3 regions of the Streptomyces sp. NPDC031479 genome follow, and region 2 is predicted to be linked to each of the others. Evidence: riboswitches for the same ligand, from Rfam matches in the RefSeq annotation. Region 2 holds a riboswitch; each other region holds the start of a gene.
What was found. A riboswitch is a leader RNA that binds a small molecule or an ion and turns the genes downstream of it on or off. The one in region 2 is predicted to bind cyclic di-AMP.
Positions count from the first base shown of each region.

Region 1 (3,266 bases), on a different contig from region 2:
ACGATCTGGACCTTGGCGCCCAGGCGGTCGGTGATGGTCTTCCAGCCGGCCCAGTCGTCCTCGAACAGCGGGTCCTCGATGGAGACCAGCGGGTACGCCTCGACGAGCTCGGCGTAGTAGTCGGTCATCTCGGCGGCCGAGCGGGACTGGCCCTCGAACTCGTACTTGCCGTCCTTGTAGAACTCGGACGCGGCGACGTCGAGCGCGAGCGCGATGTCCTTGCCCGGGGTGTAGCCGGCCTGCTTGATGGCCTCGATGATGAGGTCGAGCGCGGCGCGGTTGGACTCCAGGTTCGGGGCGAAGCCGCCCTCGTCACCGAGACCGGTGGAGAGGCCCTTGGTGTGCAGGACCTTCTTGAGGGTGTGGTAGACCTCGGCACCCCAGCGCAGCGCCTCGGAGAAGGACTCCGCGCCGATCGGGGCGATCATGAACTCCTGGATGTCGACGTTGGAGTCGGCGTGCGACCCACCGTTGAGGATGTTCATCATCGGAACGGGCAGCAGGTGCGCGTTCGGGCCGCCGAGGTAGCGGAAGAGCGGCAGGTCCGAGGCCTCGGACGCGGCGTGCGCGACGGCGAGGGACACGCCGAGGATGGCGTTGGCGCCGAGGGAGCCCTTGTTGTCGGTGGCGTCCAGGTCGAACATGGCCTGGTCGATCAGGCGCTGCTCGGTGGCGTCGTAGCCGACGAGCTCCGGGCCGATCTGCTCGATGACGGCGAGGACGGCCTTCTCGACACCCTTGCCCATGTAACGGTTGGGGTCACCGTCACGGAGCTCGATGGCCTCGAACGCTCCGGTGGAGGCGCCGGACGGAACGGCAGCACGGCCGGTGCTGCCGTCGTCGAGGCCCACCTCGACCTCGACCGTGGGGTTGCCTCGGGAGTCCAGGATTTCCCGGGCTACGACGACGTCGATGGACGGCACGAGCATCTCCTTCTGGGATGTGACGCTGGGTGTGCGGTGGCGGGTGGCCGTGGGACGGCCTTGCCGACTAGAGCCTAACCGGCTCCGGGCACTGGGCCTGTCGCCGCCCGGGTCCTGGGACGAAAAAGGGCCCGAATACCCCTCTTCCCTGACATAAGACCCTCGCCTGTCCGCCCTCGGCGGCAGCCGCCGCAGGTCGGCGGCGGCGCACAACACACCGCCGCCCGGCGCGTGGGAGACGCGCCGGGCGGCGGGAAGCACTACGGGCCGGGCCCGGTGATGCGGTGTTACGCGGGAGTTCAGCTGAGCTTCAGCTTCTGCCCCGGGAAGATCATGTCGGCGTCGTCGACGATGTCCTTGTTGAGCTCGAAGAGCTTCTCCCAGCCGCCCTTGACGCCGTTGGCCTGGGCGATGGTCCCGAGGGTGTCGCCCTCCTTGACCTCGTACGAGCCGTTGCCGGTCTTCACCGTGCCGGTCGACGGGGTGCCGGCCTTCGGGGTGGACGGCTTGGCCGGGGCCGGCTTGGCCGGGGTCCAGCTGCCGGAGCCGGAGCCGGAGGCCTTGGTCTCGGTGTCGGCCTTCGGGGTGGAGGGCTTCGCCGGGGCGGGCTTGGCCGGGGCCGGCTTGGTGTCGGGCTTCGGCTTCGACGGGGTGGTGGTCGAACCGCCGCCGTTGTACGCGGAGTTGGACAGGCCGACGCCGCAGGACGGCCAGGCGCCCTTGCCCTGGCCCTTGAGGACCTTCTCGGCGATGGCTATCTGCTGGCTCTTGGAGGCCTGGTTGGCCTGCGAGGCGTACGCCTTGCCGCCGTACGCGGCCCAGGTGGAGGACGAGAACTGCAGGCCGCCGTAGTAGCCGTTGCCCGTGTTGATGGACCAGTTGCCGCCGGACTCGCAGGAGGCGACCTTGTCCCACTCGCTGACGGTGGCGGCGCTCGCGGAGCCCGCGGCCATCAGGGGGGCGGCGACCGCGACACCGGCGACACCGGCGAGCGTGACGATGCGGACGGCCTTGGAGCCGCGACGGTGCTTGCCCTTGCCGGAAAGCAGCATGGAGTTCTCCTCACCGACGCCTTCGAGGTGAGCTGTCGGGTTCGGGCGGATGAGTTGCCCGGTCACGTGTCGAGCACGTGGCTTAACCCCTAGCCGGTCGCGACCGTCTCTCAACGGCCTTTCCCGGCGCCTACCTTGGTTCCCCCGCTCCTGCCTTCGGCGCTTGACGCGACGACTGTTCCCTCCGTCCGCCGGCAGGATTCGGCGATGCGGTCGAAGGAGCCCGCGGTGGCGAGCGATTCAGAAGGTAGGCAGGTCTCTCCCCGATGTTCAACGCGCGACATCAGGGAGAAACCGGCCTACTTGCATTCCTCAAATGGGCGTTTTCGCAGGTGAGGGCGGGGTTTGCGGAAGTTCCGGAACGAGACACGCCAGTTGACCGGAAGAGACGCATGTCTCATTTACCGATAACGGACATTCAGGTCTTTCCGGATGCCCGAACTGCCCTTATTTCTTGGTTAGATCCAGGTTCTGACCCGGCTTGATGAGGTCCGCGTCCCCGCCGATGACCTGCTCGTTGGCCTGGTAGAGGGCGGTCCAGCCGCCCTTGAGTCCCTTGGCTTTCGCGATGTCGGTCAGGCTGTCGCCCGCCTTCACCGTGTACGTGGGGTCGGGGGTGCCGGACGCCGTGCCGGGCGCGGTCGCCACCTCGACGGCCGCCGGGCCGCGGTGCTTGCCCGCGCCCTCGCCCTTCTCCGCGGCCGGAGAGGCGGGGTTGGCGCCGGGGGTCGTCGGGGCCGGGGAGGCCGTCGGGTCCACCGGGGCGGTCGGGCTGACCGGGGCCGTCGGGGAGACCGGGGCGGTCGGGTCCACCGGGGTGGTGGGGGTGACCGGGGGCGTGGTGGTCGGCGCGGTCGGGTCCGGGTCCGGCATGACGGGCAGTCCGGTGTTCGGGCCCAGCGGGTAGTCCGGCAGCCCGCTCGGGCTCGTGGACGGGGAGGCGCCCGGCCTACCCGGCTGCGGGGTCGGGGCCCCGAAGTCCGTGGCGCGCCCGCTCGAACTCTTGTCGGGGACGGCGTTGTCCGGCCGGGTCGGGGTCGGGGCGACCGGCCCGTGGCGGTCGCCGGGGTCCACCTGCGGCGCCGGCCCCTGCTGGGTCAGCCCGGCCGAGGCGGAGCACAGCGGCCACGCCTGGGGGCCCTGGGAGGCCAGCACGGTCTCGGCGACCGCGATCTGCTGGGAGCGGCTGGCGAGGTCGGGGCGTTCCGCGTAGGCGAGTCCGCCCGCGTTCTTCCACTGCTCCAGGCTGAACTGGAGGCCGCCGTAGGCCCCGCTGCCGGAGTTGGCGCTC
Region 1 is NZ_JBVIKC010000014.1:84,074-87,339, forward strand. Features, by position in the region: gene eno (phosphopyruvate hydratase) at 1-929, opposite strand, end outside; gene ACZ5D2_RS17915 (transglycosylase family protein) at 1,223-1,975, opposite strand; cyclic di-AMP (ydaO/yuaA leader) riboswitch at 1,978-2,147, opposite strand; gene ACZ5D2_RS17920 (transglycosylase family protein) at 2,423-3,266, opposite strand, start outside.
Region 1: linked by a shared signal. The riboswitch ahead of ACZ5D2_RS17915 (transglycosylase family protein) and the one ahead of ACZ5D2_RS23140 (M23 family metallopeptidase) in region 2 are both predicted to bind cyclic di-AMP.

Region 2 (3,266 bases):
GAGGAGGTGCAGGCCGTGGCCGCGGCCCGGCTGCGCCCCGACAACCGCGCGGTGCTGGTCTACGAGCCGCTGCCCGGTTCCGACGAGTCCGACGAGAACGAGAACGAGGGGGCGGAGCAGTGAGCGACACCGCAGCCGTCACGATGACCGTCCACCCGCGCCCGCAGGCCGGCGAGGCCAAGCCCTGGGCCTTCCCGGCCCCCGTGCGCGGCACCCTCGCCAACGGCCTGACCCTGCTGCGCTGCCACCGCCCGGGCCAGCAGGTCGTCGCGGTCGAGGTCAACCTCGCCGCCCCGCTGGACGCCGAGCCCCAGGGCCTCGACGGGGTGGCCACCATCATGGCCCGCGCCCTGTCGGAGGGCACCGACAAGCACACCGCGGAGGAGTTCGCCGCCGAGCTGGAGCGCTGCGGCGCCACGCTCGACGCGCACGCCGACCACCCCGGCCTGCGGGTCTCGCTGGAGGTGCCCGCCTCCCGCCTGCACAAGGCCCTCGGCCTGCTCGCCGAGGCGCTGCGCGCGCCCGCCTTCGCCGACAACGAGGTCGACCGCCTGGTGCGCAACCGGCTCGACGAGATCCCGCACGAGCTGGCCAACCCGCAGCGCCGTGCCGCCAAGCAGCTCTCCAAGGAGCTCTTTCCGGCCACGCTGCGCATGTCCCGCCCCCGCCAGGGCACCGAGGAGACCGTCGCGCGGATCGACTCCGCGGCCGTACGCGCCTTCTACGAGGCCCACGTGCGCCCCGCCACCGCCACCGCGGTGGTCGTCGGCGACCTGACCGGCATCGATCTGGACGCCGTGCTGGCCGACACCCTGGGCACCTGGACGGGGAACTCCGCCGAACCGCTGCCGGTTCCGCCCGTGACGGCCGACGACACCGGCCGCGTGGTCATCGTGGACCGGCCCGGAGCGGTCCAGACGCAGCTGCTGATCGGCCGGATCGGTCCCGACCGGCACGACATCGTCTGGGCGCCCCAGGTGCTCGGCACGTACTGCCTCGGCGGCACCCTCACCTCCCGCCTGGACAAGGTGCTGCGCGAGGAGAAGGGCTACACCTACGGGGTGCGCGCCTTCGGCCAGGTGCTGCGCTCCACCGCCGACGGCAAGGGCGCCTCGATGCTCGCCATCAGCGGGTCCGTGGACACCCCCAACACCGGCCCGGCGCTGGAGGACCTCTGGAAGGTGCTGCGCACGCTCGCCGCGGAGGGCCTGACCGACGCCGAACGCGACGTGGCCGTGCAGAACCTGGTGGGCGTGGCCCCGCTGAAGTTCGAGACGGCGGCGTCCGTCGCGGGCACCCTCGCCGACCAGGTGGAGCAGGAGCTGCCGGACGACTACCAGGCGCGGTTGTACGCCCGGCTGGCCGAAACCGGTACGGCGGAGGCCACTTCGGCGGTCGTGAGCGCCTTCCCGGTGGACCGGCTCGTCACGGTCCTGGTGGGTGACGCCGCGCAGATCGAGGAGCCCGTGCGGGCGCTCGGCATCGGCGAGGTCACCGTCGTCACCAACTGACGTCCGTGGCGTCGGTGTTCGGGCTTCGGGGCCGCTCCGGCACCGGGGTGTGACAGGGGTCCCGGCGGTGTCACCGCCGGGACCCCTTTTTGTCCGCTTTCAGCCATGGTTGCGGTTATGCGGTGTGGCGTACGCAACAAAAGCGCTCGTCTGTTTGGCGATCGACTGATGATCCGCCTAGCGTCGCCCTTGCTGTCCGTCAGTTGTGCGCGCCGCACTCGCGGCACCGGACAGCGATCGCCGAGTCCCCGTCAGGCGCGAGCCTGGGGAGCCGGGGACCCACATGTGTCCCTGGGGTGAATCGGGCCACCTCGCAAGAGGGGCCCGTAGGAGACCTTCCTGCTCCGAACCCGTCAGCTAACCCGGTAGGCGAGAGGGAAGGAAAGGACCAGCCCCTTCATGGCGTTTGGCAGTCGTACCGCCGCTCCCGGCAAGCACCGTGGTTCCAGCCGTCTGAGCCGCAAGACCGCCGGCTACGCCGGCATAGCCGCCCTCGCCACCACGGGTGTGGTCGCCGCCGTCGCAGCCCCGGCCTTCGCCGCGGACAACAGCGCGCCTTCCGTCGAGGACACCGGCCAGAACGCGGTCGTCGTCGCCGACGGCCTCCAGGACGACATCGAGGTCCAGGCCGAGTCCCAGCAGGTCGCCGCCGAGGCCGTCGCCGCCCAGGCGCAGGCCGAGGCCGAGGCCAAGCAGCGCGCCTCCGAGGCCAAGCGGGCCGCCGAGGCCAAGGAGAAGTCCGAGCGCGAGGCCGCCGAGCGCGCCGCCCGCGAGGAGGCCCGCAAGCGCCTCAACACCTTCGTGGCTCCCGTCGACGGCTCCTACGTCAGCACCCAGTACGGCGCGGGTGGCGGCATGTGGTCCTCCGGCAGCCACACGGGCATCGACTTCCACGCGGACGAGGGCACCTCGGTCCACGCCGTGGGCGCGGGCACCATCGTCGAGGCGGGCTGGGGCGGCGCGTACGGCAACAACATCGTCATCAAGCACAACGACGGTACGTACACCCAGTACGGGCACCTGCTCTCGCTGAACGTCTCCGTCGGCGAGAGCGTCACCGCGGGCCAGCAGATCGGCCTGTCGGGCTCCACGGGCAACTCCAGCGGCCCGCACCTGCACTTCGAGGCCCGCACCGGCGCCACGTACGGCACGGACATCAACCCGCTGGCGTACCTGCGCCAGCACGGCGTCGGCATCTGACCCGCACGCACCGCGCACCTGCGCAGTACGAAGAAGGCCCCGGCTCTCCGAGCCGGGGCCTTCTTCGCGTCCCCCGCCGCAGTGAAATGTTTCGGATATCGGGCCGTCATCGGAAATTATCGTGTGCTGCAATAGAGTCGCAGCACGGCCAAGAATCCGGCGACGGCGCCGGCGGTGAATCCAGCGGAGGTCCGGCCTTGCGTATTCCTGCGCACGCGGTATGCACAGCGATCCGCGACGACATCGTCTCCGGTTTCTTCGGGCCGGGGGGCCGGCTGACCGAGGAAGTGCTCGCCCGCCGCTACGGCGTCTCCCGGGTCCCCGTCCGCGAGGCGCTGCGCACCCTGGAGTCCGAGGGCTTCGTCACCACCCGGCGCCACGCCGGCGCCTGCGTGGCCGAGCCGACCGCCCAGGAGGCCGCCGATCTCCTGGAGCTGCGGATGCTGCTGGAGCCGCTGGCCGCCTCACGGGCCGCCCGCCGGCGCACCGAGGCCCACCTGAAGGTCCTGCGCGGGCTGGTCAGGCTGGGCCGGGAGCGGGCCCGCAAGGCGCAGG
Region 2 is NZ_JBVIKC010000021.1:48,857-52,122, reverse strand. Features, by position in the region: gene ACZ5D2_RS23150 (M16 family metallopeptidase) at 1-123, shown strand, start outside; gene ACZ5D2_RS23145 (M16 family metallopeptidase) at 144-1,511, shown strand; cyclic di-AMP (ydaO/yuaA leader) riboswitch at 1,740-1,898, shown strand; gene ACZ5D2_RS23140 (M23 family metallopeptidase) at 1,911-2,711, shown strand; gene ACZ5D2_RS23135 (GntR family transcriptional regulator) at 2,909-3,266, shown strand, end outside.

Region 3 (3,266 bases), on a different contig from region 2:
CGGCGACCACCTGGAGGTCATCAAGCTCATCCCGCCGCTGATCGTGGACGAAGGGGACGTGGACCGGTTCGTCGGGGCGTTCCGTGAGGTCATGGACGAAGCGCACGGCGGGGGCGGCCTGATGTGGGACTTCGGCAGGACCCTGGTCAAGCAGGCGGTCGGCAACCGCTGAGGGCGCGGCGGGGGGCCGTGCGGGGACCCCGTACGGGCCCCCCGCGCGGCCCGTACGCCCCCCGCCCCCGTGCGCCCCCGCCGCGGCCCCCGCCGGGCCTCAGCCGGGCCTCAGTCGACGAGGAGCCGGTCGCGCAGCCGGTCCAGCGTGGCGGGCGCGAGGTCGAGTCCCTCGGCGAGGTAGGCCTCCACCCCGCCCCACTGGCCGTCGATGGTGTCGAACGCCGCGAGCAGGTACTCGGCGCGCGCTTCGAAGAGCGGGGCCAGCAGCTCCATGACCTCGGGGGAGCGGGCCTCGGGCGCGTCGCTGCCGCGCCGGACGCGGTAGCGGTTGTGCGGGGCGTTGGACTCCAGGTAGTCGGCCACGATCGCCTCGCGCCCGACGCCCAGGGCGAGCAGGGTGACGGCGATCGACAGTCCCGCGCGGTCCTTGCCCGCGGCGCAGTGCATCAGCGCCGGGACGCTGTCCTCGGCGAGCGCGTGCACCACCCGGCTGTGCTCGGCGGTGCGGGTGCGGATGATCGTCCGGTACGAGTCCCTCATGCGGGTGGCCGCCTTGCCGTCGCCCAGGACGGTGCGGAGCCGGGCGAGGTCCCCGTCGCGGACCATCTTCCAGAACTCCCGTCCGTCGGCCGGATCCGACAGCGGGATGTTCACGTTGCGCACGCCCGCCAGCTCGACGTCCGGGCCCTCCAGGGCCTGGTCGGCTCCGTTGCGGAAGTCGAAGACGGTGTGCAGTCCGAGCGATTCGAGGAATTCCGTATCGGTTTCGGTCGCATGTGCGAGATGTCCGCTTCGGAACAGTCGTCCCGGCCTGACCCTCCGTCCGTCGGCGGTCGACAGGCCGCCCACGTCACGGAAATTGCGCACCCCGGAGAGGGCGGGCTCCGGCTCCGGGCCGCTCGGCGGGGGCTGGGGTATCTGCTGGGTCACGTGCGTTCCTCCGCGTGTCCTGCGTGTCCGAATTGCTCTGGTTGGGAACAACTTGCCATACGTGGAGGCGAGATCGCGCCAGGCCCCGTGAGCCAGATCATACGGTGACCGTCCGTGCCTGATCGCGAAATCCGAATTCCCTTGCCAGGGCGGCTGTTGTCGCACGGGAATGGACGGAGGGTGACGGGAATTCCGTTGATCCTTCATGCCTGCTATTCCGTCAGGGAATTCACGGCTTGTTGTGCGCACTCCCGCTGGATTACCTTCGCGATCGATCCGGGTGGACCGCCTCATCCTGCCGCCGCCCGGGAACCGCACCCGACCATCGACGCGCGCGGCAGGAGCGGGGGAACCAGGTAAGTCGCCGTTCCGGATCACTTCCGGGCAGCTCGGGGTGAAGTCGTACGCGTGTTCCACGGGTGCGGCCGGACATCTCCAGTCCGAACCCGACAGCTCACCTCGCAGGCGCCGGAGAGGAATTCGCCATGCCCGCAAAGGGTAAGCACCGCCGTCCGAAGTCCCGTTCCATATCCCGCGGTCTCGCCGTGGCCGGCACCGGTGGCGCCGCCCTCGCGCTGCCGCTGACGGTCGCCGCCGGTGCCCACGCCGCCACCCCGGCCGCGACGCCCGCGCAGGTGCCCCAGGCCCTCCGGGCCCCCGTCTCCGCTCCGGCCTCCGCTCCGGTCTCCGCCCCCTCCGCCGCCCCGGCCGTCTACACCGTCGTGCCGGGCGACTACCTGTCGAAGATCGCCGCCGAGCGTCACCTCCAGGGCGGCTGGGAGCGGCTCTACGCGGACAACCGCGAGGCCGTCGGCGCGAACCCCTCCCTCATCCACCCGGGCCTCAAGCTGACCCTGGACGGCCACGCCGGGACCCCCGCGCCGAAGGCTCCTGAGGCCGCGGCCGAGGGATCCTCCAGCGGGACTCAGGCGGCCGACGAGGCCCCCTCCGCCGCCGGCGCGACCGGCGGGGACACCGCCGACGCGACCCCCGCACCGCGGTCCGGCACCTCGCGCGGACCGGCGGCCAAGACCCCCGCCCAGAGCCCGGCGCCTTCCGCGCCCGCGGCCGCGGCCGGTTCCGCGGCCCCCGCGAACGGCTCCGGTTTCGTCGCCCCGGTCGACGGCGGCACCTCCACGCCGTACCACCAGAGCGGCACCATGTGGTCCTCCGGCTACCACACCGGCGTCGACTTCGTCGCGAGCACCGGCACCACCGTCAGGGCGGTGGGCGCGGGCACCGTGGTTTCCGCAGGCTGGGGAGGTGCGTACGGCAACGAGGTGGTCATCCGCCACGCCGACGGCAAGTACTCCCAGTACGGCCACCTCTCCCAGCTGTCCGTCTCGGTGGGCCAGAGCGTCACCGCCGGACAGCGCATCGGCCTCTCCGGCGCCACCGGCAACGTGACCGGCCCGCACCTCCACTTCGAGATCCGCACCGGCCCGTCCTACGGCTCGGACATCGACCCGCTGGCCTACCTCCGCTCCAAGGGCGTGAACGTCTGACGGGAGCCGCGGCAGCGGCACGGACGCGCGTGGGGCCGGGACCTGAGGGGGGTCCCGGCCCCACGTGTACTTATTCCTTATCCCCCGCGTGGTATAGATCACGGTCCGTCAACCCCTCATTACGTTGGCGTAGGTTGGTGACGGGGGTGAAGGATGTCGTCCCGTGGCAGCGACGAAGACGACACTCAAGACCATCGGCTCGTACGCGGCGATCGGGGACAGCTTCACCGAAGGCGTGGGGGACCCGGGACCCGGGGATTCGTATCTCGGCTGGGCGGACCGGCTCGCCGTCCTGTTGGCCGATCAGCGCGACGAGCACGACTTCCGGTACGCGAACCTCGCGGTGCGGGGCAAGCTCCTCGACCAGATCGTGGCCGAACAGGTGCCCAGAGCCAAGGACCTCGCTCCGGACCTGGTCACCTTCTGCGCGGGTGGCAACGACATCATCCGGCCGGGCAGTGACCCGGACGACGTGGCGGAGCGGTTCGAGGCGGCGGTGGCCGACCTCACCGGGGCCGTCGGCCTCGTCATGATCACCACCGGCTTCGACACCCGGGGCGTCCCCGTCCTCAAGCACCTGCGGGGCAAGGTCGCGACGTACAGCGCGCACGTACGCGCCATCGCCGACCGCTACGACTGCCCGGTCCTCGACCTCTG
Region 3 is NZ_JBVIKC010000005.1:172,400-175,665, reverse strand. Features, by position in the region: gene ACZ5D2_RS08600 (aspartate aminotransferase family protein) at 1-172, shown strand, start outside; gene ACZ5D2_RS08595 (tyrosine-protein phosphatase) at 283-1,104, opposite strand; cyclic di-AMP (ydaO/yuaA leader) riboswitch at 1,421-1,587, shown strand; gene ACZ5D2_RS08590 (M23 family metallopeptidase) at 1,590-2,609, shown strand; gene ACZ5D2_RS08585 (SGNH/GDSL hydrolase family protein) at 2,773-3,266, shown strand, end outside.
Region 3: linked by a shared signal. The riboswitch ahead of ACZ5D2_RS08590 (M23 family metallopeptidase) and the one ahead of ACZ5D2_RS23140 (M23 family metallopeptidase) in region 2 are both predicted to bind cyclic di-AMP.